2 regions of the Pontibacillus sp. ALD_SL1 genome follow, and region 2 is predicted to be linked to the other one. Evidence: a T-box and tRNA genes for the amino acid it is inferred to sense, from the RefSeq annotation. Region 2 holds a T-box; the other holds one or more tRNA genes.
The links. A T-box is a leader RNA that pairs with one kind of tRNA and senses whether it is charged. The one in region 2 lies ahead of IMZ31_RS13670 (valine--tRNA ligase), so its partner is inferred to be a tRNA-Val.
Positions count from the first base shown of each region.

Region 1: it encodes a tRNA-Val, which carries the amino acid that the T-box ahead of IMZ31_RS13670 (valine--tRNA ligase) is inferred to sense. The anticodon was not compared.

Region 1 is NZ_CP062974.1:95,668-111,744, forward strand. It holds gene folB (dihydroneopterin aldolase) at 1-255, shown strand, start outside; gene folK (2-amino-4-hydroxy-6-hydroxymethyldihydropteridine diphosphokinase) at 252-764, shown strand; gene IMZ31_RS00485 (helix-turn-helix domain-containing protein) at 734-940, shown strand; gene lysS (lysine--tRNA ligase) at 1,179-2,663, shown strand; rRNA gene IMZ31_RS00495 (16S ribosomal RNA) at 3,322-4,884, shown strand; rRNA gene IMZ31_RS00500 (23S ribosomal RNA) at 5,098-8,012, shown strand; rRNA gene rrf (5S ribosomal RNA) at 8,147-8,262, shown strand; tRNA gene IMZ31_RS00510 (tRNA-Val) at 8,274-8,349, shown strand; tRNA gene IMZ31_RS00515 (tRNA-Thr) at 8,376-8,452, shown strand; tRNA gene IMZ31_RS00520 (tRNA-Lys) at 8,487-8,562, shown strand; tRNA gene IMZ31_RS00525 (tRNA-Leu) at 8,579-8,663, shown strand; tRNA gene IMZ31_RS00530 (tRNA-Gly) at 8,675-8,749, shown strand; tRNA gene IMZ31_RS00535 (tRNA-Leu) at 8,763-8,851, shown strand; tRNA gene IMZ31_RS00540 (tRNA-Arg) at 8,865-8,941, shown strand; tRNA gene IMZ31_RS00545 (tRNA-Pro) at 8,952-9,028, shown strand; tRNA gene IMZ31_RS00550 (tRNA-Ala) at 9,043-9,118, shown strand; rRNA gene IMZ31_RS00555 (16S ribosomal RNA) at 9,227-10,789, shown strand; rRNA gene IMZ31_RS00560 (23S ribosomal RNA) at 11,003-13,917, shown strand; rRNA gene rrf (5S ribosomal RNA) at 14,117-14,232, shown strand; gene IMZ31_RS00570 (MgtC/SapB family protein) at 14,437-15,126, shown strand; gene IMZ31_RS00575 (CtsR family transcriptional regulator) at 15,282-15,746, shown strand; gene IMZ31_RS00580 (protein-arginine kinase activator protein McsA) at 15,763-16,077, shown strand, end outside.
Region 2 is NZ_CP062974.1:2,678,354-2,694,430, forward strand. It holds gene IMZ31_RS13655 (bifunctional folylpolyglutamate synthase/dihydrofolate synthase) at 1-19, opposite strand, end outside; gene IMZ31_RS13660 (ATP-grasp domain-containing protein) at 218-1,126, shown strand; gene IMZ31_RS13665 (ATP-grasp domain-containing protein) at 1,123-1,986, shown strand; gene IMZ31_RS13670 (valine--tRNA ligase) at 2,012-4,654, opposite strand; T-box leader at 4,720-4,947, opposite strand; gene IMZ31_RS13675 (hypothetical protein) at 5,079-5,267, shown strand; gene IMZ31_RS13680 (phosphotransferase) at 5,264-6,283, opposite strand; gene spoVID (stage VI sporulation protein D) at 6,383-7,393, opposite strand; gene hemL (glutamate-1-semialdehyde 2,1-aminomutase) at 7,538-8,818, opposite strand; gene hemB (porphobilinogen synthase) at 8,852-9,829, opposite strand; gene IMZ31_RS13700 (uroporphyrinogen-III synthase) at 9,829-10,608, opposite strand; gene hemC (hydroxymethylbilane synthase) at 10,608-11,537, opposite strand; gene ccsA (cytochrome c biogenesis protein) at 11,559-12,377, opposite strand; gene hemA (glutamyl-tRNA reductase) at 12,393-13,763, opposite strand; gene IMZ31_RS13720 (LiaI-LiaF-like domain-containing protein) at 14,001-14,486, shown strand; gene yihA (ribosome biogenesis GTP-binding protein YihA/YsxC) at 15,059-15,646, opposite strand; gene lon (endopeptidase La) at 15,650-16,077, opposite strand, start outside.

The DNA.
Region 1 (16,077 bases), 1.2 Mb from region 2:
AAGGAAGCGGGTCAAACGGATAATATGGAAAAGAGTATTAATTATGGCCGCATTTATGAGGTGACAAAAGATGTGGTTGAAGGAGAAGCCAAGCAATTAGTAGAAACTGTGGCTGAAACAATTGCATCAGAATTACTTGCACGTTTTGATAAGCTTCAAGCTTGTACGGTGACGGTAATTAAACCGGACCCACCCATACCGGGTCACTACGAATCTGTGGCAATCGAAATTTATAGGGAGCGAACAACTAGATGAAGGAAGCATATATTGCGCTTGGATCCAACATATCCCCTAAAGCCGATTACCTTGAAAAATCCCTGAACAGATTGGAAGAGCAAGAGGATATTGAAGTTTTACAGGCTTCTCCTATTTATGAAACAGTCCCTGTGGGTTATACTGAACAAAGTGATTTTCTAAATATGGTAGCTCATATTCAAACTTCATTATCTGCTTTTAAACTATTGGAAGTATGCCAGGAGATTGAACAGGACCTTGGTCGTGAACGAACGATTAAATGGGGGCCTCGTACAATCGACCTTGACATTTTATTATATAATCAAGAAAATATTGAAACAGAACAATTAGTTATACCACATCCTAGATTACATGAACGAGCTTTTGTACTCGTGCCATTGGCAGAGCTTGATCCAAACTTAATCGTTCCTGTCATCCATAAATCTGTTTCAGATTTACTAGCTGCATTAGCAGATGAGGAGAAAGAAGGAATTGCAAAATGGAAGCCGAAAAATGGGGTAAACGAATAAGGGCCTATAGGAAGCTGAAAGGTTATACTCAAGCTGGCTTTGCTAAGACATTGGGGATATCGGTATCTGTTTTAGGCGAGATCGAAAGAGGGGCTCGATTACCAAACGAAAGAGTCATTAACAAAATTTCGATTGAACTGAAGATCCCTCTACAAGAATTAGCCCCAAGGGAATAAATAGAAATGAAGACCTAACATGAAAGGGAAGGTTCATAAACGTAGAATAGATGAAACTACTTCCCGCTAACAGCTTTTTGCTACCCTTAACAAATATGTAGAAGATCTAAAAGAGCACGAATGATGGATTCGTAATGTTACAAATAAGAAGTTTGCCATCCATGACCCTATTCTATATTTGAAGCTTATGGATACTTATACTTTTTGTTTAGACAAGCTATAAATTGGAGTGATAAACATGACAGAAGAATTGAATGACCATATGCGCGTACGTCGCGAAAAACTAGCGTCATATGCTGAACAAGGTATTGACCCTTTCGGTGATAAATATGAACGTACGCACTCATCGGAAGACTTAAAAGAATCGTACGATCAGTTTTCTAAAGAGGAACTTGAAGATAAAGCGATTGAAGTAACCATAGCTGGCCGTATTATGACTAAACGTGGAAAAGGGAAAGCTGGATTCGCTCACTTGCAAGATCTGAAAGGACAGATTCAAATTTATGTTCGAAAAGATACAGTAGGCGAAGAACCATATGAACTTTTCGGTACAGCAGACATGGGAGATATTGTAGGGGTTACTGGTAAGATGTTTAAGACAAAAGTAGGTGAACTTTCTGTTAAAGCAACAGAATTTCACATGCTGACGAAATCTCTGCGTCCGTTACCTGAGAAATTCCATGGACTTAAGGATGTAGAACAACGATATCGTCAACGTTATTTAGACTTGATTACAAACCCAACAAGCCGTGATACGTTTGTTACTCGCAGTAAAATAATTCAGTCTATGCGTCGTTACTTCGATGACCTAGGTTTCTTAGAAGTAGAGACACCAACAATGCATGCTATTCCAGGGGGAGCATCTGCCCGTCCATTTATTACACATCACAACGCATTAGACATGCCGTTATATATGCGCATTGCTATTGAATTGCACCTGAAGCGTCTAATCGTTGGTGGTATGGAGAAGGTTTATGAGATCGGTCGCGTTTTCCGTAATGAAGGTGTATCTACAAGGCACAATCCAGAGTTCACAATGCTAGAGCTTTATGAAGCGTATGCAGACTTCCATGATGTGATGGCTCTGACGGAAGAAGTTATTGCTCATATAGCTAAGGATGTATTAGGTACAACAACTGTACAATATGGAGATTATGAAATAAATCTTGAGCCAAGATGGACCCGTCTTCATATGGTAGATGCTATTAAAGATTATACGGGTGTAGACTTCTGGCAGGAGATGTCTGATGAAGAAGCAAAAGCTCTTGCTAAAGAAAATGGGATTGATATTGAAGACAACATGACTTACGGGCACATCGTGAATGAATTCTTTGAACAGCGAGTGGAAGATAAGTTAATTCAACCAACGTTTGTGTATGGACATCCGCTTGAGATCTCTCCTTTAGCGAAGAAGAATAAAGATGACGGCCGTTTCACGGATCGTTTCGAATTGTTTATAGTAGGTCGCGAACATGCTAACGCATTTTCTGAGCTTAATGATCCTATTGATCAACGCCAGCGCTTTGAAGCGCAAGTTAAAGAAAGAGAAGAAGGTAATGATGAAGCTCATCTTATGGATGAAGACTTCTTAGAAGCTCTTGAGTACGGGTTGCCGCCAACAGGTGGATTGGGGATTGGTATTGATCGCCTTGTAATGCTCCTCACGAACTCACCGTCTATTCGTGATGTACTGCTATTCCCGCAGATGAGAAGCCGCGACTAATAACATAAAACTCCCCTCTGCACATGCAGAGGGGAGTTTTTAATAAGTACAAAGTCAACAGTGTCTGGTCAATAAGTTAGCAAAAAAACTGTCATGCCAGTAGATAATGTAGTTATCAGATTCATTTGAATTAACTTAAAACTAAAAAGTTGTTAAAATGCCTTGCATAACTAAAGCATACCATGGTACATTATTAAACGTTGCGTTAACAACAACGCAAACAACAAAACGATCTTGAGGCAGTGTTCATCAAACACATCGCCTTCCTTATTAAATGGAAAGAGATCAGGTTGAAAACAGAGATCAAAAAAACTTCAAAAAAGTTATTGACTCAAAATCAACCGCATGATAAGATGTTTAAGTCGCTGTTAAACGACATGAACAACAAAACGATCCTGAGGCAGTGTTCAACGAACACATCGCCCTCCTAATTAAATGAGAAGAGATCGGGTTGAAAACAGAGATCAAAAAAACTTCAAAAAAGTTATTGACTCAAAATCAACCACATGATAAGATGTTTAAGTCGCTGTTAAACAGCGGGCAACACACAAAGAAACATTTGATCTTTGAAAACTGAACGAAACAACATGTAACGTCAATGTCTTTAAATTATTTTTAAAGCCAGTAATCATTTATTTGATGCTAGGCAAACTCTAACTTTATGGAGAGTTTGATCTTGGCTCAGGACGAACGCTGGCGGCGTGCCTAATACATGCAAGTCGAGCGCGTGAAGCAACATGATCCCTTCGGGGTGATTGTTGTGGATCGAGCGGCGGACGGGTGAGTAACACGTGGGCAACCTACCCATGAGATCGGGATAACTCCGGGAAACCGGAGCTAATACCGAATAACCCAGTGAACTGCATGGTTCACTGGTAAAAGGCGGTTTCGGCCGTCACTCATGGATGGGCCCGCGGCGCATTAGCTAGTTGGTAAGGTAACGGCTTACCAAGGCGACGATGCGTAGCCGACCTGAGAGGGTGATCGGCCACACTGGGACTGAGACACGGCCCAGACTCCTACGGGAGGCAGCAGTAGGGAATCTTCCGCAATGGACGAAAGTCTGACGGAGCAACGCCGCGTGAACGATGAAGGTCTTCGGATCGTAAAGTTCTGTTGTTAGGGAAGAACAAGTACCAGAGGAAATGCTGGTACCTTGACGGTACCTAACCAGAAAGCCACGGCTAACTACGTGCCAGCAGCCGCGGTAATACGTAGGTGGCAAGCGTTGTCCGGAATTATTGGGCGTAAAGCGCGCGCAGGCGGTTTCTTAAGTCTGATGTGAAAGCCCACAGCTCAACTGTGGAGGGCCATTGGAAACTGGGGAACTTGAGTACAGAAGAGGAGAGTGGAATTCCACGTGTAGCGGTGAAATGCGTAGATATGTGGAGGAACACCAGTGGCGAAGGCGACTCTCTGGTCTGTAACTGACGCTGAGGCGCGAAAGCGTGGGTAGCAAACAGGATTAGATACCCTGGTAGTCCACGCCGTAAACGTTGAGTGCTAGGTGTTAGGGGGTTTCCGCCCCTTAGTGCTGAAGTTAACGCATTAAGCACTCCGCCTGGGGAGTACGGCCGCAAGGCTGAAACTCAAAAGAATTGACGGGGGCCCGCACAAGCGGTGGAGCATGTGGTTTAATTCGAAGCAACGCGAAGAACCTTACCAGGTCTTGACATCTTCCGCTATCCCTAGAGATAGGGAGTTCCCTTCGGGGACGGAATGACAGGTGGTGCATGGTTGTCGTCAGCTCGTGTCGTGAGATGTTGGGTTAAGTCCCGCAACGAGCGCAACCCCTAATCTTAGTTGCCAGCATTCAGTTGGGCACTCTAAGGTGACTGCCGGTGACAAACCGGAGGAAGGCGGGGATGACGTCAAATCATCATGCCCCTTATGACCTGGGCTACACACGTGCTACAATGGATGGTACAGAGGGCTGCGAGATCGCGAGGTCAAGCAAATCTCAAAAAACCATTCTCAGTTCGGATTGCAGGCTGCAACTCGCCTGTATGAAGCCGGAATCGCTAGTAATCGCAGGTCAGCATACTGCGGTGAATACGTTCCCGGGCCTTGTACACACCGCCCGTCACACCACGAGAGTTGGCAACACCCGAAGTCGGTGAGGTAACCTTTTTGGAGCCAGCCGCCGAAGGTGGGGCCAATGATTGGGGTGAAGTCGTAACAAGGTAGCCGTATCGGAAGGTGCGGCTGGATCACCTCCTTTCTAAGGATATTACGGAACTAGCGAGTCCTTCGGGACTTGCTAGCAGGCACATACTGTGCCATTAAACCATTGACCATGTTTGTTTCGTTCGGTTTTGGAAGCTCAAATGCTTTCAAACAGTACCTTGAAAACTAGATAAGAATTAGACATCAAACCAACGTTAGATTTAACGTAAGCATCATTATGATGCGTCTTTTCACATTGATTTTAGATAGTTAAGTGAATAAGGGCGCACGGTGGATGCCTTGGCACTAGGAGCCGATGAAGGACGGGACTAACACCGATATGCTTCGGGGAGCCGTAAGTAGGCTATGATCCGGAGATTTCCGAATGGGGAAACCCACTACCCGTAATGGGGTAGGATCCTTAACTGAATACATAGGTTAAGGAAGGTAGACTCGGGGAACTGAAACATCTCAGTACCCGAAGGAAGAGAAAGCAAACGCGATTTCCTGAGTAGCGGCGAGCGAAACGGAATTAGCCCAAACCAGAGAGCTTGCTCTCTGGGGTTGTAGGACACTCCATTGGAGTTACAAAGAAACAAGATAGATGAATGATCTGGAACGGTCAGCCGAAGAAGGTAACGGCCCTGTAGTCAAAATCTTGTTTCCTCCGGAGTGGATCCTGAGTACGGCGGAACACGAGGAATTCCGTCGGAATCCGGGAGGACCATCTCCCAAGGCTAAATACTCCCTAGTGACCGATAGTGAACCAGTACCGTGAGGGAAAGGTGAAAAGCACCCCGGGAGGGGAGTGAAATAGAACCTGAAACCGTGTGCCTACAAGTAGTTGGAGCCCGTTAATGGGTGACAGCGTACCTTTTGTAGAATGGACCGGCGAGTTACGATCCCATGCAAGGTTAAGATGAAAAATCGGAGCCGCAGCGAAAGCGAGTCTGAATAGGGCGAAATAGTATGTGGTCGTAGACCCGAAACCGTGTGATCTACCCATGTCCAGGGTGAAGGCCAGGTAACACTGGCTGGAGGCCCGAACCCACGCACGTTGAAAAGTGCGGGGATGAGGTGTGGGTAGCGGTGAAATGCCAATCGAACACGGAGATAGCTGGTTCTCTCCGAAATAGCTTTAGGGCTAGCCTCAAGGTAAGAGTCTTGGAGGTAGAGCACTGATTGGACTAGGGGCCCTCATCGGGTTACCGAATTCAGTCAAACTCCGAATGCCAACGACTCATCCTTGGGAGTCAGACTGCGAGTGATAAGGTCCGTAGTCGAGAGGGGAACAGCCCAGACCACCAGCTAAGGTCCCTAAGTTTATGTTAAGTGGAAAAGGATGTGGAGTTGCTCAGACAACCAGGATGTTGGCTTAGAAGCAGCCATCATTTAAAGAGTGCGTAATAGCTCACTGGTCGAGTGACTCTGCGCCGAAAATGTACCGGGGCTAAACATAACACCGAAGCTGTGGATTGTTCTTACGAACAATGGTAGGAGAGCGTTCTAAGTGCTGTGAAGTCAGACCGTAAGGACTGGTGGAGCGCTTAGAAGTGAGAATGCCGGTATGAGTAGCGAAAGAAGAGTGAGAATCTCTTCCACCGTAAGTCTAAGGTTTCCTGAGGAAGGCTCGTCCGCTCAGGGTTAGTCGGGACCTAAGCCGAGGCCGAAAGGCGTAGGCGATGGATAACAGGTTGATATTCCTGTACCACCTCCTTTCCGTTTGAATGACGGGGGGACGCAGTAGGATAGGGAATCCGCTCCACTGGATGTGAGCGGCCAAGCAGTGAGTGAGATGCATAGGCAAATCCGTGCATCAATCACAAGCTGTGATGGGGAGGGAACTATAGTACCGAAGTTCCTGATTTCACACTGCCAAGAAAAGCCTCTAATGAGGAAAGAGGTGCCCGTACCGCAAACCGACACAGGTAGACGAGGAGAGTATCCTAAGGTGATCGGGAGAACTCTTGTTAAGGAACTCGGCAAAATGACCCCGTAACTTCGGGAGAAGGGGTGCTCCTTCATAGGAGGAGCCGCAGTGAAAAGGCCCAATCGACTGTTTAGCAAAAACACAGGTCTCTGCGAAACCGAAAGGTGAAGTATAGGGGCTGACACCTGCCCGGTGCTGGAAGGTTAAGGGGATGAGTTAGCTTATGCGAAGCTTTGAACCGAAGCCCCAGTAAACGGCGGCCGTAACTATAACGGTCCTAAGGTAGCGAAATTCCTTGTCGGGTAAGTTCCGACCCGCACGAAAGGTGCAACGAATTGGGCACTGTCTCAACAAGAGACCCGGTGAAATTATACTATGCGTGAAGATGCGCATTACCCGCGACAGGACGGAAAGACCCCGTGGAGCTTTACTGTAGCCTGATATTGAATGTTGGTACAGCTTGTACAGGATAGGTGGGAGCCGTCGATACCGGAGCGCTAGCTTCGGTGGAGGCATCCGTGGGATACCACCCTGGCTGTATTGACATTCTAACCCAGGACCGTGATCCGGTCCGGAGACAGTGTCAGGTGGGCAGTTTGACTGGGGCGGTCGCCTCCCAAAAAGTAACGGAGGCGCCCAAAGGTTCCCTCAGAATGGTTGGAAATCATTCGCAGAGTGCAAAGGCACAAGGGAGCTTGACTGCGAGACCTACAAGTCGAGCAGGGACGAAAGTCGGGCTTAGTGATCCGGCGGTGCCGCATGGAAGGGCCGTCGCTCAACGGATAAAAGCTACCCCGGGGATAACAGGCTTATCTCCCCCAAGAGTCCACATCGACGGGGAGGTTTGGCACCTCGATGTCGGCTCATCGCATCCTGGGGCTGTAGTCGGTCCCAAGGGTTGGGCTGTTCGCCCATTAAAGCGGTACGCGAGCTGGGTTCAGAACGTCGTGAGACAGTTCGGTCCCTATCCGTCGTGGGCGTTGGAAATTTGAGGAGAGCTGTCCTTAGTACGAGAGGACCGGGATGGACGCACCGCTGGTGCACCAGTTGTTCCGCCAGGAGCACAGCTGGGTAGCTACGTGCGGAAGGGATAAGTGCTGAAAGCATCTAAGCATGAAGCCCACTTCAAGATGAGATTTCCCATCACTTCGAGTGAGTAAGATTCCTTGTAGACGACAAGGTTGATAGGTCGGAGGTGGAAGCGTGGTGACACGTGCAGCTGACCGATACTAATAAATCGAGGGCTTATCTAACTAAAGTGAAAAAACGGTTATGTCATAATTCTTATCTAGTTTTGAAGGTACTTAGAAAATTCTAAAATACCTGTTGACTTTACTCGATAGATAAAGTACAATATATCTTGTCCTTGCAAAAAGGATCAATAAGGTCTGGCGGTTTTGGCGAAGAGGTCACACCTGTTCCCATGCCGAACACAGAAGTTAAGCTCTTCAGCGCCGATGGTAGTTGGGGTTTCACCCCCGCGAGAGTAGGACGCCGCCAGGCTTTATAAATATGGAGGATTAGCTCAGCTGGGAGAGCACCTGCCTTACAAGCAGGGGGTCGGTGGTTCGAGCCCGCCATCCTCCACCATTTCTTTCTAAAACTAAAGATCGTAAGCCGACCTAGCTCAATCTGGCAGAGCAACTGACTTGTAATCAGTAGGTTGGGGGTTCGAGTCCCTCGGTCGGCACCATTTCGATTTTAATACGTCTGATATAGATTAGTAAGAGCCATTAGCTCAGTTGGTAGAGCATCTGACTTTTAATCAGAGGGTCGGAGGTTCGAATCCTCCATGGCTCACCATTGTTTTTCACACCGTGCGGGTGTGGCGGAATTGGCAGACGCGCTAGACTTAGGATCTAGTGTCTCTCGACGTGGGGGTTCAAGTCCCTCCACCCGCACCATAACTTAATAAGCGGAAGTAGTTCAGTGGTAGAACACCACCTTGCCAAGGTGGGGGTCGCGGGTTCGAATCCCGTCTTCCGCTCCATTATAAAAGTCCTGCCGGGGTGGCGGAATTGGCAGACGCACAGGACTTAAAATCCTGCGGTAGGTAACTACCGTGCCGGTTCGAGTCCGGCCCTCGGTACCATTGCAAATACTAAGCGCCCGTAGCTCAATTGGATAGAGCGTTTGACTACGGATCAAGAGGTTAGGGGTTCGACTCCTCTCGGGCGCGCCATTTTCTATTACGGGAAGTAGCTCAGCTTGGTAGAGCACATGGTTTGGGACCATGGGGTCGCAGGTTCGAATCCTGTCTTCCCGACCATTTTCCTTAAATATGGGGCCTTAGCTCAGATGGGAGAGCGCCTGCTTTGCACGCAGGAGGTCAGCGGTTCGATCCCGCTAGGCTCCACCATTAAAACATTTGATCTTTGAAAACTGAACGAAACAACATGTAACGTCAATGTCTTTGAATTATTTTTAAAGCCAGTAATCATTTATTTGATGCTAGGCAAACTCTAACTTTATGGAGAGTTTGATCTTGGCTCAGGACGAACGCTGGCGGCGTGCCTAATACATGCAAGTCGAGCGCGTGAAGCAACATGATCCCTTCGGGGTGATTGTTGTGGATCGAGCGGCGGACGGGTGAGTAACACGTGGGCAACCTACCCATGAGATCGGGATAACTCCGGGAAACCGGAGCTAATACCGAATAACCCAGTGAACTGCATGGTTCACTGGTAAAAGGCGGTTTCGGCCGTCACTCATGGATGGGCCCGCGGCGCATTAGCTAGTTGGTAAGGTAACGGCTTACCAAGGCGACGATGCGTAGCCGACCTGAGAGGGTGATCGGCCACACTGGGACTGAGACACGGCCCAGACTCCTACGGGAGGCAGCAGTAGGGAATCTTCCGCAATGGACGAAAGTCTGACGGAGCAACGCCGCGTGAACGATGAAGGTCTTCGGATCGTAAAGTTCTGTTGTTAGGGAAGAACAAGTACCAGAGGAAATGCTGGTACCTTGACGGTACCTAACCAGAAAGCCACGGCTAACTACGTGCCAGCAGCCGCGGTAATACGTAGGTGGCAAGCGTTGTCCGGAATTATTGGGCGTAAAGCGCGCGCAGGCGGTTTCTTAAGTCTGATGTGAAAGCCCACAGCTCAACTGTGGAGGGCCATTGGAAACTGGGGAACTTGAGTACAGAAGAGGAGAGTGGAATTCCACGTGTAGCGGTGAAATGCGTAGATATGTGGAGGAACACCAGTGGCGAAGGCGACTCTCTGGTCTGTAACTGACGCTGAGGCGCGAAAGCGTGGGTAGCAAACAGGATTAGATACCCTGGTAGTCCACGCCGTAAACGTTGAGTGCTAGGTGTTAGGGGGTTTCCGCCCCTTAGTGCTGAAGTTAACGCATTAAGCACTCCGCCTGGGGAGTACGGCCGCAAGGCTGAAACTCAAAAGAATTGACGGGGGCCCGCACAAGCGGTGGAGCATGTGGTTTAATTCGAAGCAACGCGAAGAACCTTACCAGGTCTTGACATCTTCCGCTATCCCTAGAGATAGGGAGTTCCCTTCGGGGACGGAATGACAGGTGGTGCATGGTTGTCGTCAGCTCGTGTCGTGAGATGTTGGGTTAAGTCCCGCAACGAGCGCAACCCCTAATCTTAGTTGCCAGCATTCAGTTGGGCACTCTAAGGTGACTGCCGGTGACAAACCGGAGGAAGGCGGGGATGACGTCAAATCATCATGCCCCTTATGACCTGGGCTACACACGTGCTACAATGGATGGTACAGAGGGCTGCGAGATCGCGAGGTCAAGCAAATCTCAAAAAACCATTCTCAGTTCGGATTGCAGGCTGCAACTCGCCTGTATGAAGCCGGAATCGCTAGTAATCGCAGGTCAGCATACTGCGGTGAATACGTTCCCGGGCCTTGTACACACCGCCCGTCACACCACGAGAGTTGGCAACACCCGAAGTCGGTGAGGTAACCTTTTTGGAGCCAGCCGCCGAAGGTGGGGCCAATGATTGGGGTGAAGTCGTAACAAGGTAGCCGTATCGGAAGGTGCGGCTGGATCACCTCCTTTCTAAGGATATTACGGAACTAGCGAGTCCTTCGGGACTTGCTAGCAGGCACATACTGTGCCATTAAACCATTGACCATGTTTGTTTCGTTCGGTTTTGGAAGCTCAAATGCTTTCAAACAGTACCTTGAAAACTAGATAAGAATTAGACATCAAACCAACGTTAGATTTAACGTAAGCATCATTATGATGCGTCTTTTCACATTGATTTTAGATAGTTAAGTGAATAAGGGCGCACGGTGGATGCCTTGGCACTAGGAGCCGATGAAGGACGGGACTAACACCGATATGCTTCGGGGAGCCGTAAGTAGGCTATGATCCGGAGATTTCCGAATGGGGAAACCCACTACCCGTAATGGGGTAGGATCCTTAACTGAATACATAGGTTAAGGAAGGTAGACTCGGGGAACTGAAACATCTCAGTACCCGAAGGAAGAGAAAGCAAACGCGATTTCCTGAGTAGCGGCGAGCGAAACGGAATTAGCCCAAACCAGAGAGCTTGCTCTCTGGGGTTGTAGGACACTCCATTGGAGTTACAAAGAAACAAGATAGATGAATGATCTGGAACGGTCAGCCGAAGAAGGTAACGGCCCTGTAGTCAAAATCTTGTTTCCTCCGGAGTGGATCCTGAGTACGGCGGAACACGAGGAATTCCGTCGGAATCCGGGAGGACCATCTCCCAAGGCTAAATACTCCCTAGTGACCGATAGTGAACCAGTACCGTGAGGGAAAGGTGAAAAGCACCCCGGGAGGGGAGTGAAATAGAACCTGAAACCGTGTGCCTACAAGTAGTTGGAGCCCGTTAATGGGTGACAGCGTACCTTTTGTAGAATGGACCGGCGAGTTACGATCCCATGCAAGGTTAAGATGAAAAATCGGAGCCGCAGCGAAAGCGAGTCTGAATAGGGCGAAATAGTATGTGGTCGTAGACCCGAAACCGTGTGATCTACCCATGTCCAGGGTGAAGGCCAGGTAACACTGGCTGGAGGCCCGAACCCACGCACGTTGAAAAGTGCGGGGATGAGGTGTGGGTAGCGGTGAAATGCCAATCGAACACGGAGATAGCTGGTTCTCTCCGAAATAGCTTTAGGGCTAGCCTCAAGGTAAGAGTCTTGGAGGTAGAGCACTGATTGGACTAGGGGCCCTCATCGGGTTACCGAATTCAGTCAAACTCCGAATGCCAACGACTCATCCTTGGGAGTCAGACTGCGAGTGATAAGGTCCGTAGTCGAGAGGGGAACAGCCCAGACCACCAGCTAAGGTCCCTAAGTTTATGTTAAGTGGAAAAGGATGTGGAGTTGCTCAGACAACCAGGATGTTGGCTTAGAAGCAGCCATCATTTAAAGAGTGCGTAATAGCTCACTGGTCGAGTGACTCTGCGCCGAAAATGTACCGGGGCTAAACATAACACCGAAGCTGTGGATTGTTCTTACGAACAATGGTAGGAGAGCGTTCTAAGTGCTGTGAAGTCAGACCGTAAGGACTGGTGGAGCGCTTAGAAGTGAGAATGCCGGTATGAGTAGCGAAAGAAGAGTGAGAATCTCTTCCACCGTAAGTCTAAGGTTTCCTGAGGAAGGCTCGTCCGCTCAGGGTTAGTCGGGACCTAAGCCGAGGCCGAAAGGCGTAGGCGATGGATAACAGGTTGATATTCCTGTACCACCTCCTTTCCGTTTGAATGACGGGGGGACGCAGTAGGATAGGGAATCCGCTCCACTGGATGTGAGCGGCCAAGCAGTGAGTGAGATGCATAGGCAAATCCGTGCATCAATCACAAGCTGTGATGGGGAGGGAACTATAGTACCGAAGTTCCTGATTTCACACTGCCAAGAAAAGCCTCTAATGAGGAAAGAGGTGCCCGTACCGCAAACCGACACAGGTAGACGAGGAGAGTATCCTAAGGTGATCGGGAGAACTCTTGTTAAGGAACTCGGCAAAATGACCCCGTAACTTCGGGAGAAGGGGTGCTCCTTCATAGGAGGAGCCGCAGTGAAAAGGCCCAATCGACTGTTTAGCAAAAACACAGGTCTCTGCGAAACCGAAAGGTGAAGTATAGGGGCTGACACCTGCCCGGTGCTGGAAGGTTAAGGGGATGAGTTAGCTTATGCGAAGCTTTGAACCGAAGCCCCAGTAAACGGCGGCCGTAACTATAACGGTCCTAAGGTAGCGAAATTCCTTGTCGGGTAAGTTCCGACCCGCACGAAAGGTGCAACGAATTGGGCACTGTCTCAACAAGAGACCCGGTGAAATTATACTATGCGTGAAGATGCGCATTACCCGCGACAGGACGGAAAGACCCCGTGGAGCTTTACTGTAGCCTGATATTGAATGTTGGTACAGCTTGTACAGGATAGGTGGGAGCCGTCGATACCGGAGCGCTAGCTTCGGTGGAGGCATCCGTGGGATACCACCCTGGCTGTATTGACATTCTAACCCAGGACCGTGATCCGGTCCGGAGACAGTGTCAGGTGGGCAGTTTGACTGGGGCGGTCGCCTCCCAAAAAGTAACGGAGGCGCCCAAAGGTTCCCTCAGAATGGTTGGAAATCATTCGCAGAGTGCAAAGGCACAAGGGAGCTTGACTGCGAGACCTACAAGTCGAGCAGGGACGAAAGTCGGGCTTAGTGATCCGGCGGTGCCGCATGGAAGGGCCGTCGCTCAACGGATAAAAGCTACCCCGGGGATAACAGGCTTATCTCCCCCAAGAGTCCACATCGACGGGGAGGTTTGGCACCTCGATGTCGGCTCATCGCATCCTGGGGCTGTAGTCGGTCCCAAGGGTTGGGCTGTTCGCCCATTAAAGCGGTACGCGAGCTGGGTTCAGAACGTCGTGAGACAGTTCGGTCCCTATCCGTCGTGGGCGTTGGAAATTTGAGGAGAGCTGTCCTTAGTACGAGAGGACCGGGATGGACGCACCGCTGGTGCACCAGTTGTTCCGCCAGGAGCACAGCTGGGTAGCTACGTGCGGAAGGGATAAGTGCTGAAAGCATCTAAGCATGAAGCCCACTTCAAGATGAGATTTCCCATCACTTCGAGTGAGTAAGATTCCTTGTAGACGACAAGGTTGATAGGTCGGAGGTGGAAGCGTGGTGACACGTGCAGCTGACCGATACTAATAAATCGAGGGCTTATCTATCTAAAGCGCAAACGACCGCTTAGACCCGTACGGATAAGACAGCTTCTTGGAAAAGGCGATTAGCCTTTGGAAAGAAGATGACTTATACGCTAGGGTCTGGGAGTTGGAGCTGGAAGCCAGTTCAAGCGCAAAAACGTAAAAGGCACGATGTCTTAATTCTTATCTAGTTTTGAAGGTACTCCTTCAAACAAAACAATAGTATGGCGGTTTTGGCGAAGAGGTCACACCTGTTCCCATGCCGAACACAGAAGTTAAGCTCTTCAGCGCCGATGGTAGTCGGGGTTTCACCCCCGCAAGAGTAGGACGCCGCCATGCAACGTAACCTCAAAGGATATGATCCTTTGAGGTTTTTTGTGTTTTATTTGTACTAAATTCTCCTCCACATATTTGATTAATCCATAGTGAAAAAGGGTAAATGATAAAGATCCTCCTCTCGACTTAATATAATTTAGCTGTGGTTTATTCATAACCTAGAAGCACAACTACGTATATTAGTTATAAGAACATCGGAGGGATTTGATGTCGATGGAGACCTTCTTTAATGATTACTTATTGTTAATGACAGTTCGGCTTGTGACCGCCGTTGTACTATGTGGTTTAATCGGGTTTGAAAGAGAGATTAAAAACCATTCAGCAGGCTTTCGGACTCATATTCTAGTAGGTGTTGGGGCATGCGTGATGATGTTGCTATCCTTATACGGATTTGACCCTTACTTAAATAAGCATGACGGAATTCGTTTTGATCCCGCTCGTATTCCTTCATATGTGATTAGTGGTATCGGCTTTCTTGGTGCAGGTACAATCATGGTACATGGTGTGACGATTCGAGGTTTGACTACTGCTGCATCTATATGGGTCGTAGCAGGGCTTGGACTCGTTATTGGAGCTGGTATGTATGGGCCTGCTATCCTCACAACTGTAGTGGTGTTACTAAGCTTAATTGTACTTAATAATACAGAACGAATCTTTAAGCGGAAAAGTAAACATCATATTCAGATCGTGGTGTTTGAAGGGTTAGAAATGTCAAAGCTAATGGAAGCTTTCGAACACTTCGAGTTGGATATTAACCATGTTCAAATCGAAAATGAGATGAATGGTCAACGGAATATCTTAATTGAACTCGCTCATAATGCTCATTTTAAAGAAATAGAGCTTTTTGATCGCCTATCTACTGTCCCACATGTGAAGTGTGTATATCAGCGTAAGTAAACTCAGAAAATGTAGAAGTTTGTATGTCATAAAGTTGTGTGGATCTGGCAACAATGTTTATAGTGCATTTTAGTTGCAAACCATATTTAAATTTGTATAATGTAAGTATAGTCAAAGATAGTCAAAGTCAAAAAAGATTATTGAGGAGGGGGGCTATGCGGAATATATCCGATATCATTGAAGCACATTTGAAAGAGATCATTGAGAGTAGTAATCACAATGTTATCGAGATTAAGCGTAGTGAAATAGCAGAATCATTTCAATGTGTTCCCTCGCAGATTAATTACGTGATTAAAACACGGTTTACAGTGGAAAAAGGTTATATAGTAGAGAGTAAACGTGGTGGTGGCGGCTACATCAGAATAAGTCGTGTACAGCACCACGATAAAATGAAGTTATTAAACGAGCTAATTTTACTTATTCAACCACGTGTCACACAACAAGGAGCCATTGATGTTATAGAACGTTTGTTAGAAGAAGAATTAATTTCCGAACGTGAGGCTAGACTGATGGTAAGTGCTATCGCAAAAGATGTATTAGCTGTTCCGATTACTCTTCGTGATGAACTTAGATCAAGGATACTATCTTCTATGATATCGATCGTTAAGTACAAAGATTAAAAGGAGGGGACGGAAAATGGAGTGCCAAGAGTGCCATGAGCGTCCTGCATCTTTACATTTTACTCAAGTGGTAAATGGGCATAAAACAGAAGTTTATGTTTGTGAGAAATGCGCTTATGATAAGGGTTATATGTCGCAAGAGCAAGACTCACTTTCTTTGCATAACTTATTATCTGGATTATTTAACTTTGATTCCTTTCAGCTATCTGATTCAAAATCACATTCAGCCTCACACAGAGAGCCTCAAACATTAAAGTGTGATCATTGTGGTTTGACTTACGATGAATTTAAACGCGTTGGTAAGTTTGGATGTGCAAATTGTTACAAGACT
Region 2 (16,077 bases):
GTTCCATTGTCGTAAACATATGCGAACCTCCATTTCATCCTTATTTTATCCTAAAATAGGACAGGTTCCAAAGACAGGTCATATAGTATCGGAGCTGAGTCACTATCGATAGAGAACGTTTCCGTTAGCTTTAATAAAGCCAGGGCATTTGATAACGGACCTATACCTACTTAATAATCAACAATCAACATAACTCATTAATTAAAGGAGTGATCCTATGCATGGATGGATTGTTTATAACGGACACCTGAAAAGCCCTAAATTTCTTGATTACGCTGAACTTGTTCAAGAAGCTGCGCATCAAAAAGGGATCTCGATGACCATTTATCCCAATCATGAACTTTTAAGTACCTTATCTGGTCAAGATAGGAGCATCGTGGGTGCCTCTACAGACACACGCCCTGATTTTGTCATCTTTGGAGACAAAGATGTTCTTCTTGCCCGCCAGCTAGAATCAATGGGTATACCGGTGTACAATTCAGCTGATGCGATTGAGGCATGTGATCATAAAGGTGTTATGTATCAACGGTTAGCTCAAAAACAACTTCCTATACCGAAAACGATTTTAGGACCTAAGATTTTCATAAAGACAGATGATTTACATTTAACCCACCTTGTTAATGAAGGAGAAAAACTAGGCTTCCCGCTTATTATAAAAGAAGCGTATGGTTCCTTTGGTGAGCAAGTCTATCTCGTACATACGAAAGAAAAAATGATGGAAAAACTAAAAACCATCCACAATCGTCCATTCATGCTTCAGCAGTTCATCTCAGCTAGTTATGGACGGGACGTTCGTCTCAATGTTGTCGGTGAGAAGGTCGTTGCTTCAATGCTCCGTTACTCTGAACATGACTTCAGAGCGAACGTAACAACGGGTGGTAAAATGGAGCCCTATTCCTCTTCTGATGCAGAGAAAGAACTCGCAATTAGAGCAAGTAAAGCGATAGGTACAGCCTTTTGTGGTGTAGACCTTCTTTATGATGAAGAGGAACAGCCGGTTATTTGCGAAGTAAATGGCAATGCACAAATTCGAAATATTTATGAATGCACAGGCATTAATGTGGCTGAAAAGATGATCGAGTATGTGATTGAACAGCAAAGTAAGGAAGGAGAGAAAGATACATGAACGGATGGCTCATCTATTCCGATCAAGATGCAGGCCGAAATCAGGCCTTTATCAAATGGATGATTGAAGAAGCCACGCAGAAGGGGCTACAACTTACTTTTGTACCAAAAGAAAAGATCACCATAGGCCTTCGAAATAGCCGTCCTGTTTTACTCTTACAAGGCGAGGAAGCTTCTTTGCCTTCATTCGCTATTATAAGGACTATTGATTCTATACTTACGCTTCATTTCGAAGAGTTAGGAGTGAAGACGTTCAATTCTTCCCATGTAAGTGAAATATGTAACAACAAATGGAAAACACATCAATACCTGGCCCCTCACAATATACCGATGATGGAAACCTTTTTTCTGAAGGGCGTTGATTTCAATCCAACAGAAGCTCCACTCCCCTACCCTTATATCATAAAAAAGGTTGATTCAAGAGGAGGAAAAGATGTTCACTGGATCGATTCTGTTGAGGAGGCTTCAGAACTTGCTCCGACGTTGAAAGGCCAAGATCTCATCCTCCAACAACCAGCCCCTATTCTTGGGAAAGATTTACGGGTGTTTGTAGTGGGACAAGAAATTGTAGCTGCCATACTAAGAGAGAGCTCATCTGACTTTAAAGCAAATTATACTCTTGGAGGCACTGCCAGACTATATCCTTTATCACCGAAGGAAAAAACTCACATCGAGCGCATCATTAGCCTTTTCTCATTTGGAATGGTGGGAATTGACTTCTTATTCGATGAGGAGGGAAACCTACTCTTAAATGAAATAGAAGATGTGGTTGGTAGCCGGACGCTTAGCGCAAAGAGCTCCATCAATATCGTAGAGAAATATATGAATCATATCTACACCGAATTAAAAAACTCCGTCTAGTTCGTTACTAGACGGAGTTTTCTTATTAGGACTTGAGCTCTTTGATACGAGCGTCCACTTTATCACGTTTGTCGATATAGTCCTGCTCTTTATCGCGCTCAGCTTGAACAATATGTTCAGGAGCTTTGTTTACAAATTTATCGTTAGAGAGTTTCTTCTGTACAAGCTGTACCTCAGAATCCCATTTCTCACGTTCTTTTTGGAGGCGAGCAATTTCTTCCTCGATATCAATTAAGCCTTCTAATGGCAGATAAAGTTCAGCACCAGTAATAACAGCAGACATTGCCTTGTCAGGAGCTGTTAGATTTGCATCAATTATAAGCTCACTAGGGTTACAGAAGCGATCTAAATAATGACGATTTGCTTCTAGCTGTTCCGCTATTTCATCTGTGTTTGCTTTAATCATCAACTGGATTTGTTTCGACATCGGTGTGTCTACTTCTGCACGGATGTTACGAACAGAACGGATGATCGCTACAAGCTGCTTCATTTGTTCAGACGCTTCTTCATGGTGAAGGTCTTTACGTACTTCTGGCCAGCTCGCTACCGTAATGGATTCACCTTTAGTCGGAAGTGCCTGCCAGATTTCCTCTGTGATGAACGGCATGAATGGATGAAGCATGCGCATTGTGTTATCCAATACATAAGCGAGGATCGAACGAGTCGTCTTCTTCTTAGCTTCGTCTTCACCGTAAAGAGGGAGCTTCGCCATTTCAATGTACCAATCACAGAAGTCATCCCAGATAAAGTTGTATAAGTGACGTCCCGCTTCACCAAATTCGTATTTATCAACATTGCGCGTTACTTGTTCAACCGTTTCGTTTAAACGAGTTAGAATCCAGTAATCCGCTACAGATTTCTCACCTGTTAAGTCGATTTCTTCATTAGTGATCCCATCCATATTCATAAGGGCGAAACGAGATGCGTTCCATATCTTATTCGCAAAGTTCCAAGTAGACTCTACTTTTTCCCATTGGAAGCGTAGATCCTGACCTGGTGTTGAGCCTGTCGCTAAGAAGTAACGCAGAGAATCAGCACCGTACTTATCAATAACATCCATCGGATCGACACCATTTCCAAGAGACTTACTCATCTTGCGTCCTTCAGCATCCCTTACAAGACCATGAATCAGTACGTCTTTAAATGGACGACGCTCTGTGAATTCAATGGATTGGAAGATCATACGAGATACCCAGAAGAAGATAATGTCATAACCCGTAACAAGGACGTCAGTAGGGAAATAACGCTTATAGTCTTCATTAGCCTCATCTGGCCAGCCCATTGTAGAGAATGGCCAAAGCGCAGAGGAGAACCATGTATCTAATACATCGTTATCTTGCTCCCAGTTCTCAATATCTTCTGGCTCTTCACGACCTACATACAGTTCACCTGTTTCTTTGTGGTACCAGGCCGGAATACGGTGCCCCCACCATAGCTGACGTGAAATACACCAGTCACGGATGTTTTCCATCCAGTTTAGGTATGTTTTCTCAAATCGATCTGGAACGAAGTTAACTTTATCGTTTCCTTCTTGAAGGCTAATCGCTTCCTTCGCTAATGGCTCCATATTTACGAACCACTGTGTCGAAAGGTATGGTTCTACAACAGCACCACTACGCTCTGAGTGTCCAACAGAATGCATATGCTCTTCAATTTCGAATAAAATGCCTTCTTCTTGTAGATCTTTAACAAGCTGTTTACGGCATTCGAAACGATCCATGCCTTTATATTTGCCAGCATTTTCGTTCATCGTTCCATCTTCATTCATAACAAGAATACGCTCTAAATCATGACGGTTTCCAATTTCAAAGTCATTTGGATCGTGAGCAGGTGTAATCTTCACTGCTCCGCTACCAAACTCCATATCAACATAGTCATCGCCTACGATTTCAATTTCGCGACCAACGATAGGAAGGGTTACTTTCTTACCAATCAAATGCTTATAACGATCATCTTCAGGATGAACCGCAACAGCTGTATCCCCTAGCATCGTCTCTGGACGTGTTGTTGCAATCTCAATATGACCTGATCCATCAGCTAATGGATACTTCATGTGGTAGAAGTGTCCCTGAACATCATGATAGATTACTTCAATATCAGAAAGAGCCGTTTTAGTGGTCGGGTCCCAGTTAATAATGTATTCGCCGCGGTAAATATAGTCTTTCTCATAAAGGGTTACGAATACTTCTCGAACGGCATCAGATAGACCGTTATCTAATGTGAAGCGCTCACGAGAGTAATCTAAGCCTAAACCAAGCTTCTCCCATTGCTTTCGGATGAATGTTGCATATTCTTCTTTCCATTCCCAAGATTTCTCAAGGAATTGTTCGCGGCCCAGGTCATAACGGGAGGTACCTTGTTCCTTTAACTTCGCCTCTACTTTCGCTTGGGTAGCAATACCAGCGTGATCCATACCAGGTAACCATAGTACATCGTAACCTTGCATACGCTTCACACGTGTAATAATATCTTGTAATGTTGTATCCCATGCGTGTCCAAGGTGTAATTTACCTGTTACGTTTGGGGGTGGAATGACAACTGTGAAAGGTTCTTTACTCTTGTCATCTTTTGCTTCAAAAAATTTGCCATCTACCCAATAATCATAGCGACCTTTTTCAATCGCATTTGGGTCATATTTCGTTGGAAGAGATACTTCATGATTCTCCATACGAGTTCCTCCTTTATCGCGCATACCGGAAGGGGAGTTACACAAAAAAATCCATTTCATCCTTAGAAAAGGACGAAATGGATTCGCGGTACCACCTTTATTTTATAGACGACACCTGTCATCTACACACTTTACTTACGTAACGGAGTATTCTCCGGTCTCTTCTACTATCGGTTTCAAAGAGACTGCATCTGGGGCGACCTTCTGAGTGCAAGGACCTGGAAATCTCTCAGCTAACGATTCCCTCTCTGAAAGGCTTACATTCTCATACTCTTCCCCTTCACGGCATTTATCGATTTTCTTGTACTTGTTATTTTATCCACATTCACTATGTTTAGTCAACCTATTTAAGCAACTTTTTCAGTCACACTGACAGCCTCTATGGACATATACTAAAGAAAAGCAATAAAGGAGGTTATACCTTTTGGCACGTTTCTATCGTTACAAGTTGCCACCCTGGTGTCGACAATGGTTAATCATTATTGAACGTTGTGTATTGCCGATTGCGTGTTTCCAACTCGTTCGTACACTCCTTTTTCCCACTACGTTCGATGTTTTTCTACTGGGCATCTTAATTGGTCTATACTTCGCTTTCCATCTAGAATGGATTTAACTATTCTCTGCTTGTTGCTCTTGGTACACTCTTGCCTGTTCAATTTGTTCCTGAACGTCCATTGCATGTCGCAAAACATAATAAGATCGTTCTAATTTTTGTACAAGAAAAGGTTGCCCGTTCGCCTGGGCGCCATTTACATAAGTTTCAACTTGGTGAATATACGGTTCTGGATTTAAAAGGAATAAAGCAAGTAAACATCGCTCGCTGTTCAGTAAAGGAAGTTCCTCTTCATAGTAAGAGAAAGTTGATATAAGTTGATTTACAGGTGCGTCATGATAACGTAATACATGATAAAAATACGTCGTAATATCATAAACAGGGTAATAGGTCTTGGAACGCTCCCAATTTAATAGATACGGAGTTGAATCATCGTATAGGAAATGTGAAGGCTTAACGTTCCCATGAATAAGAGCTGTACGAATTTGTTTATCCTCTTCCAGATCATCCAAAAAGCGATCACACCACTCCATCCCTATTTCGCACACCTTATCAAGATCACGATAGTGTGTGCAGATTTGTAATTCAACCGGAGGCATATAGTGCCGCTGTTCAAACGTAGTCACCCACTTAGATAATACATCCCTGTAGTTTTGCAATTGTGTCTTCCGATTGTTCATCAGGTCTTCGTAATCTTCTCGCTTCACAACTTCGGTATGGAGTGAGCGTCTGTGCATCTGCCCAATCGTTCTATACAATTGCTCAAACGGGTAAGGGGGCGTGTCACGATTTGGCGTCTCAATCCAAGGCATCACATAGTAGATCGCTCCCTGACGCTCGACAAAGAGCTCCCTTTCAGAAGTCATATATAATGGAGCCACATGCTGAAATCGATAGTTTTCTATTTTTCTATAAACCTCAATCCAATCTTGAATTGTTTGCCTATCTAAACTAGAGCGCTTTACCGCCACAGGCCCTACAGGTGTATATGCCTTATATATTTTATCAGAGTGCACTTCTACCTCGTAAGCAGATAGCCTGTATGAAGCTAATACATCCACCACCTCTTGTTCCAATTTATTCACTCTCCCTCATTTTCAAGTGTATCTAAATCAATTAAAACTCCTCCTACATAAAATCCTGCAACGAAAGCCGTTGCAGGATATGTGGAGCATCTATGCTTTTGCAGGTATATAAAGGATTTGACCCGCACTCACATCTTCATCACCTAAATTGTTAACACGACTGAGGTGAGTGGGTGGGATTTTATACTTATGAGCAATAGACCCTAACGTATCATCTTCTTGAACAATGCACATTCTCATCTTTGCGTAAGATTCATCATGTCGTTCAAACATGGACGTTAAATAGCGAGCGTCCTGAGGCGTATCTTCTTCATCGCGACTTTCTTCTGACGACTCTTCAGATGATTCTTCAAACTGGTAGTCGTTCATGTCTTCCTCAGATTCAGATTCCTCTTCCTGAGACTGATCTTCGACTTTTCCAAAGAACTCAGAGAATGTCTGGGATTGCTTGTATTTCCAACGGCCTCCCTCTTGTTCTACTAGCTCTCCTTCACCTTGTTCTTCCTCCACTTCAGCTTCTACTTCCTCTGAATTTCTATCTTCTACCGCTTCAATCACTTCTTGATGGTCTTCTTGATAGGTTACATCAAAATTAAACGGTTCTGGTTCTACCTCTTCAGGTGAAGGCACTTCCGCTACTTCTTCTCCCCTTGTTTCTTCACTCACTCCGTGAATGGCGACAGTTGCATTCAACTTTAATTGCCCTTTCTCTGGGAGTTCATAATCGAAGGAATCGATACTGACTGTCACCTCATCCATCGATTGAATGCGACTTTTTGGAATTGAAATTTCTACAGGAAAACGGTGATAAAACTCACTTACTCCATCATCATGGAGATCTACATTCTCAATCGTTCGCTTTGAAGCATGATCTCGTAAAGAAAGGATCTGATCCTCTTCTCCTTCCGCATCCTCAGAAGACCGGAAATACTCCCCTCCAAGCTCAATCACACCTCGTATAGATACAGAGTCCTCGTATTCCTGAATGGATATATCCGGCTCAAGAGAGATGCCCATAAACTCTTCAACTTCCTGTCCTCTTTTAAACCAAAGTGATTCATTTAAATGAAAGCTAAACACATTCTGTTCTTCATATGTCAAGCGTTTCTCCTCCCTTCAATGTACACGCAAGACCTTACGAGCGCCTATGTCATTCTAGATATATGAGAGGGAAGAAAAAATTATGCCTAAACGTAGATCTATAGAAAAACCCCCTCATCTTAGTACATGATGAGGGGGTTCGATTTATGCCTGTATAGAAGCAAAAGCTTTCTTAGTCGCTTCAATTGTTTTTTCAATGTCTTCATCTGTATGTTTGGTAGATAAGAACATTCCTTCAAATTGAGAAGGTGGTAAATAAACGCCTTCTTCAATCATAGCGCGGTAGTACTGAGCAAAAAGATCTGTGTTAGACTTTTTCGCTGTATCATAGTTTGTCACGTCCCCATCGTTGAAGAAGAAAGCAACCATAGACCCAGCACGATTCACCGTTAGAGGAATGTTGTTTGCTTCAGCTGCTTCTGTGAATCCTTCTACTAAGCGGTCAACTTTTTTATTGATTTCCTGGTAGGAGGTTTCTGTTAATGCATTCAACGTTTCATACCCTGCCGCCATTGCAAGTGGATTACCTGAGAGGGTTCCCGCTTGATAGATCGGACCAGTCGGAGCAATCATCTCCATGATCTCCTTCTTACCACCATACGCGCCAACCGGCAGACCACCGCCTATGACTTTCCCTAAACACGTTAAGTCTGGAGTAACCCCATAATAGCCTTGAGCACAGTTATAATCCACGCGGAATCCTGTCATTACTTCATCAAAAATAAGCAATGAGCCGTGTTCTTCAGTTATCGTTCTTAGTTCTGAGAGAAATCCGTCATTAGGTGGAACGACGCCCATGTTTCCAGATACAGGTTCTACGATTACACCCGCAATGTCGTCACCATACTCATTAAAAGCATATCGAAGGCTTTCTACATCATTATAAGGAACTGTAATGGTATTCATAGCAATCCCTTCTGGCACACCAGGTGAGTCAGGTAAGCCTAGAGTAGCAACACCAGAACCTGCTTTAATAAGTAAGGAGTCTCCATGACCATGGTAGTTACCTTCAAATTTAAGAATCTTATTCTTTCCTGTATATCCTCGGGCCAGACGAAGCGCGCTCATGGTAGCCTCTGTACCAGAGTTGACCATGCGCACCATTTCAATAGACGGCACACGATCAATCACAAGTTCAGCCAAGTCATTTTCTAACTTTGTAGGAGCACCAAAGCTTGTCCCAAGTTCTGTAATCTCCTTCAAACGGGAGACCACCTGATCATCTGCATGACCTAAAATTAATGGTCCATAACTAAGAACATAATCGATATACTCATTGCCATCAATATCATAGATTTTAGAACCTTTCCCTTTTTCCATAAAGATTGGGTCCATCCCCACTGACTTAGAAGCACGTACAGGAGAGTTGACTCCACCTGGCATATACTCGACTGCCTTCTGATAAGCTTCCTTTGATTGATTCATCTCACGCACGACAACCACTCCTTTTTCTATTTATTACTCAGATAAGTAACGAGCTACATCTTTAGCAAAATACGTAATAATTAAATCTGCTCCAGCTCGCTTCATAGATGTTAGTTTCTCTAGTACAATTTCTTTTTCATTTACCCAGCCATTTTGTGCAGCCGCTTTAATCATGGAATATTCACCACTCACATTATAGGCAACAATTGGTAAAGGATATCGGTCTTTCATTTCTCTCATAATATCCAAATATGCCAATGCTGGCTTCACAATAAGAAAGTCCGCCCCTTCTTCTACATCAGATTGTGCCTCACGAATGGCTTCAAGACGATTGGCTGGATCCATCTGATACGCACGACGATCTCCAAACTGCGGTGAACTATGAGCCGCATCGCGGAAAGGTCCATAGAAAGAAGAAGCATATTTAACAGCATAGGACATAACAGGAGTATTCACAAATCCTGCCTCATCTAAACCACGACGTATCGCTGCAACAAATCCATCCATCATATTGGATGGCGCAATGATATCTGCACCCGCTTTCGCCTGACTAACCGCTGTTTCGACAAGAAGTTCCAGAGATTCATCGTTTACAATTTCCCCGTCACGAACGACACCACAGTGTCCATGGTCCGTGTATTGGCAAAGACAAGTATCCGCTACAACGGTTAAGCTTGGAACATCCTGCTTTACTTGACGAATTGCTCTTTGAACAATACCCGTTTCACAGTATGCTTGTGTGCCTTTTTCATCTTTTTCATGTGGCACACCGAACAGAATTACAGAACGGATCCCAAGGTTTTCTAACTCCTGCATTTCTCCCGTAAGCTGATCTAACGAAACTTGATAGACCCCAGGCATTGAAGAAACTTCATTCTTTATATTCTCCCCTTCTACTACAAATATAGGGAAAATTAAGTCCTCTTTATTTAAATGGGTCTCCCGTACAAGAGATCTCATTGATTCTGTTGTACGAAGGCGACGATGACGTTTAAATTGTAATTCACTCATTAATCATCATTTCCTTTCTCACGAAAATAGCTTCCTAACGCTTCACACATGCCTTCAACTGTTTGATGATCCGGTATCATTCTATGTGTAAACCCAGCTTGCTCAGCTTCCTTTTCAGTTGTAGGTCCAATACACATACAAAGTAAGGATTGAACGGTTTCAAACAGAGAAGGTTCTATAAGCTGTTTAAAGGCTTTTACAGTAGAAGGACTTGTAAAGGTTAAGGCATCCAATTGATTTTCTTGTAATGTTCTATTAAAAACCTCTTTTATTTTAACATTTACACACGTTTCATACATAATTGCTGTTTCGACTTCCATATACGGTTGAATGGTTTCTACAACTTTCTGCCTGGCCAGATTGCCTTGAACGACTAATACTGCTCCATTGTCTCGTTCATTTAAAAAAGCTTTCCCTAACGCTTCTCCTGTGTATGTATCAGGCATAAAGTCTGTTTTTAAATTGTAATAGGCTAATGTGTTCGCCGTTTTCCGTCCAACTGCAGCAATAGATCTTTCTTTTATAATGGACAGCGGTATTTGGTAACGCTCACATAACTCCATAAAAAAATGAACACCATTTGAACTGGTGAATATAATCCACTTGAAGGTATGTAAATGTCTGAGTATATGCAAATTCTCTTCAGACAGAACGCTTTTAAAATAAAGAAGCGGAATTTCTACTGAAATCCCGCTCTGTTGTTCAATACAATTTGTAAAAGAAGCCGCTTGCTCAGCAGATCTTGTAACTAAGATCCGTCTCCCCTTTAAAGGAAACATTACTGATCGAGCTCCTCTCTCACAGCTTCAATAATTTCAGCTCCACCTCGAGCTTTTATCTTATCCGCTGCCTCACGTCCTACTTCATATGGATCCTGGCCACGAACTTCTTCTTTAAGAATCGTTTTGCCATCAGGAGTACCAACCATAGCCGTTAGGATAATATCGTCTCCTTCTAGATAGGCATATCCTCCGATCGGAACCTGGCAACCACCATTTAGTAAATCTAAAAATGTGCGTTCTGCCATCACCGTACGATGTGTATACGCGTGGTTTAGCGTGTCCATCAAATCACGGATTTCCCGGTCGTCTTCGCGGCACTCAATCGCTAACGCGCCTTGCCCAACAGCCGGAACACAAACTTCTGGTTCTAAATATTCTGTGATGACATCATCCGACCAGCCCATGCGCTTAAGACCAGCTGTTGCAAGGACGATAGCGTCAAAATCTTCTTCTTTTAATTTACGTAGACGCGTATCAATATTCCCACGTATTGATTTAATTTTTAAGTCAGGTCTTGCTGCCAATACTTGCGCAGCACGGCGAAGACTGCTTGTACCAACGATAGCACCTTTAGGAAGATCACGAAACGCTACATTGTCATTTGCAATGTACGCATCACGATGGTCTTCACGAATCGGAATACATCCAATCGTTAACCCTTCAGGCGTTTCTGCCGGCATGTCTTTCATACTGTGAACAGCCATATCAATTTCTTTATCATACATAGCTTGCTCAATTTCTTTCACAAACAAGCCTTTTCCACCGACTTTTGAAAGTGTTACATCGAGGATTTGATCCCCTTTAGTCACAATCTTTTTCACTTCATATTCATTTTGTGGTGCGATTTCTTTCAGTTTCTCAATAACCCAATCCGTTTGGGTTAATGCCAATTGACTCTTTCTGCTTCCAATTACGATTTTGCGCATAACAGTTCCTCCTGACAACGTTTAAAAGTGAAAATTTGATAGAGAGCTAAATAAAAAGAAATTCACTAGTAAGAATAGAAAAGCTCCTGTGTTATAAAATGCCATGGTTCGTCCCTGGTATCCTTTAACAACACGTAGGAATAAATAGATTAAGTAAATCAGTAAGACAACAAACGAACCTAACGTTTTGGAGTCATACCAGTAAAACTCATCCCCTGAGGTGTACCCCCATACGAGCCCTAAAATAATTGCAATTAAAAGGAGTGGAACCCCTAGTATAACAGCTACATAAGAAAACGTATCCAATTTCCCCAAATCACCTAAGCGTAACAACCTTTTACTCCACTTCTTTTCCTTTAACAAACGATATTGGAATAGATACATAAACGAGAATATACAAGAAAATGTGAAGAATCCATATGAAATAATGGCTAATGTAATATGTGTAGCCAAAAGTTCACTAACCAGCCGCATCGCCTTTTCCGTAGCGTCATACTGAGCACGAGTGAAGATATGAAGCATCATCATAAAGAACCCTAATACATTTGTGAAGAATATAAAGAAATCTACTCGGAAGAGACGATTTAGGATAAGAGAAAAGGTTACTAAAATCCATGCATAAAAGTAGAGACCATCATATATGGTGACAATGGGAAAATGAGATTCTAATAATGTTTGTCCTAATAAAAAAAAGGTTTGTAAAACCCAAACCATAGAAAGTAACCAGAAGGCAGCACGGTTTGCCTTCCGGTTATTTTGAATAAAATCTATAAAGTAACCGATTAAACTCAAGCAATATATTACAATGATCAGTTCATATAACCATTTAAGATCGAACATAAGGAAATTCCTCTCCTAAGAATTAGCTACATTCGATGCTGGTTGAAAGGAAAATTTCCCATCAGATTCAAGGATGGCTTGTCTGTTTTTCTCATTTTGCTTTTGTATTTCTTGTTGAACTTCCTCTTCGATTCCAAAGATCTGCATAAACATATCAAGGCTTTGATCAGCATTAGGCTGAGCCGAATATTCTTTCGCTTGTAAAATCGGCTGTTTTAGCATCTGATTAATAATACTCTTCGTATGCTTACTTAAAACCTTCTTCTCTCGCTCTGTTAAATCAGGCATTTTCCGTTCGATACTTTTCATGGTATCTGCCTGGATAGTAAGAGCTTTCTGACGAAGAGCTGAGATTACAGGAACAACACCAAGGGTCTGCAGCCATTCTTTAAAAGCTACAATCTCGCCTTCAATCATTACCTCGATCGCTTCAGCCGCTTCCTTGCGAGCTTCTAAGTTAGCATCAACGATTCCTTGTAGATCATCAATGTCATACAAGAAGACACTATCCAGTTCATCGATAGCAGGGTCCAAATCACGTGGGACAGCTATGTCCACTAGGAATAAAGGAAGCCCTTTACGCTTTTTATGAGCTGCTTCTAGATGCTGCTTTGTTAGCACGTAATCGTTCGCACCCGTTGAACTGATTAGAATATCTGCCTTTTCCAACACACTACTTAGCTCACTAATTGGTTTAGCTTGACCACGGAACTGAGCTGCAAGTTGCTCCGCTTTCTCAAACGTACGGTTCATGACCGTTACTTGCTTCACACCGGATCCATGCAGGTTCTTCGCAGCTAGCTCGCCCATTTTTCCTGCACCTAAAATAACTACGTGCTTATTCATTAAGTCACCAAAAATTTTCTTTGCCAGTTCTACAGCAGCATAACTTACAGAAACTGCGTTATCTCCAATCTCTGTCTCGTTATGAGAACGCTTCGCTAAAGTGACTGCCTGTTTAAACAATTGATTAAAGATTGTACCTGTAGTACCCGCTTCCTGAGCACGTAAAAACGCTTGTTTCATTTGCCCAAGTATTTGAGTTTCACCTAGAACCATTGAATCAAGTCCACAAGTCACGCGATACAAGTGCTCAAGTGCTCCATCTGATTCATAAATAGAAAGGAATGGTGAAAATTCCTCTTTATCAATATTGAACCACTGGGATAGAAATTGTTTGATGTAATAACGCCCTGTATGAAGTTGATCCACTACCGCGTAAATTTCCGTACGATTACACGTAGAAATGATCACATTCTCTAACACGCTTTTCTGTTGATTTAACGCTTCCATGGCTTTAGCCAATTCGTCTTCTGAGAAGGTTACTTTTTCACGTATTTCAACAGGGGCCGTTTTATAATTTAAACCTGCAACTAAAATATGCACACCTTCACCCCCAAAAAAACTACAAAAATCTACGTCCATCTTTATACTCACTGCTTCTATTATAACACGAGAACCAAAGTCTCAATTCATAAAAATGTGAACAGTTATTGAAAGGTTATGATACGATATATCTATATAAAACTGAATCGCAATTTGAAATAAATACCGTTAGTACCGTAACACAATGACCCTCAATTAGCAAGAAATGAGGGCTGTTTTTAGAGGAGGTAAACCATAGTGAAACGACAAAATACATTCAGTGGCCTCTTATTAATCGGAATTGGCCTCTACTTTCTTTTAAGAGAATTCCAGATCCCATTGCTCACCCAATTTTATTCTTGGCCTACAATCTTAATGATTATCGGAATCGCCCTACTTTTACATAGCTATATAGCAATGGAGTATGACACCCTATTTTCAGGCGGCGTTCTACTAGGATTAGGGATCCACTTCCACGGACTACGTAACTATTCCTTCTGGATCGACCATTGGGGAATCTTCCCGCTTATTATCGGATTATCCTTTTTATTAAGGTTCCAAAAAACACGAAAAGGAATATTTCCTGCTATCATTCTAATTACCCTATCTCTATTTGTTATATTCGCTTCCAATAAACCAGGCTGGTTCTACTGGATTAACGTTGTGGTTCACTTCATCGAAACGTTCTGGCCCCTACTCTTAGTCGGTTTTGGATTATACTTATTATGGTTTAAAAAGAAATAAGTTATACAATTAAAAGTGTAGGCGTGGTGACCAGAGATAAAAGGAAGTTCGACTAGGATCGTCACACCCTGTAACAACATCGAACGACCCCACGTCGTGTGGGGCTGGATAAGACAGCTTTTTGGAAAAGGCGTTTAGCCTTTGTAAAAAAGATGACTTGTCTCGCTAGGTCCTCCACGCCGGAACTAGATAGGAGCCTAGGGGAGATAAGGTTTCCGTTTGCAGGTGGTTCGGGAACGGCCCCGCTGCTTGAGCGTTTTTGATGCCTAATTCAATCTACATGTGTGTTGTTTCCGTATCTCTCAATATGGAAAAGGTGGGTCTGGAAACTGCGAGACTCCCGTGGGCAGAAGAGCCTAGGTGAGACCCCGGAGACCGGCTTTGCCGGGCGAGGAGGCTCACCAGCTCCCCACAGGAAAGCGAGTGGTTTCCAGGCCCGCCTTATACTCAACTAAAGTTAACGGAAACATTCTCTCAGCTTCGAGCCTTCTGCATTTGATGAAAAACGTATTCGTTAAACATAAAAGATACAAAAGAAGTCCTCTACTTATGTAGAGGACTTCTTTATTTCACTATTTTTTTAGATAAGGCTTAATAATACCCCATGCTTCATCTTTACCTTCACCCGTTTCTGATGAGAATGGCAGAAGCTTATCTTCTTCTTCCATTTCAAGAACCTCGATGATGCGTTTAAGCTGTTTGGCACGTTGACCTTTTTTGATTTTGTCTAACTTCGTAGCTACTACAGTTACAGGAAGTTCATAGTGCTTTAAGAAGTCATACATCAATTGATCATCTTCTGAAGGATCATGGCGAATATCAACGATTAACATCGCCATACGCAAGCGTTCACGTGTGGAAAAATACTCTTCCATCATTTTTCCCCACTTCGCTTTTTCCTTTTTCGAGACTTTTGCATAACCATATCCAGGCACGTCCACAAACATGAAGGATTCATTTATTCTATAGAAATTAAGCGTTTGGGTCTTACCTGGTTTTCCAGAAGTACGCGCTAATGCTTTTCGTTGAATCATTTTATTAATGAATGACGACTTCCCCACATTAGAACGTCCCGCCAGAGCGATCTCTGGCATAGGATCTTCTGGATATTGTTGCTGACTAACGGCGCTTATAACAAGTTCCGCTTGATTAACTTTCATGAATTATTTCTCCTCTACTAGTGCATGTTCTAACACTTGATCCAGATGAGTAACCGGGATATAGGTTAACCCTTCACGTACACTCTCTGGAATATCTTCTAGGTCCTTTTCATTTTCCGCTGGCATAATGACAGTTGTCAACCCAGCACGATGAGCACTAAGAGATTTTTCTTTTAGTCCACCGATAGGAAGAACACGGCCCCTTAACGTAATTTCACCTGTCATTCCTACTTCTTTACGAACAGGGCGTTCAGTAAGGGCAGATACTAGTGCAGTTGCCATTGTAATACCAGCTGACGGACCATCTTTAGGTGTAGCGCCTTCAGGTACGTGAATATGAATATCATTTTTGTCATAGAAATCAGGGTCGATGTTAAGCTCTTCAGCTCTTGAGCGAATGTAACTAAAGGCTGCTTGAGCTGATTCCTTCA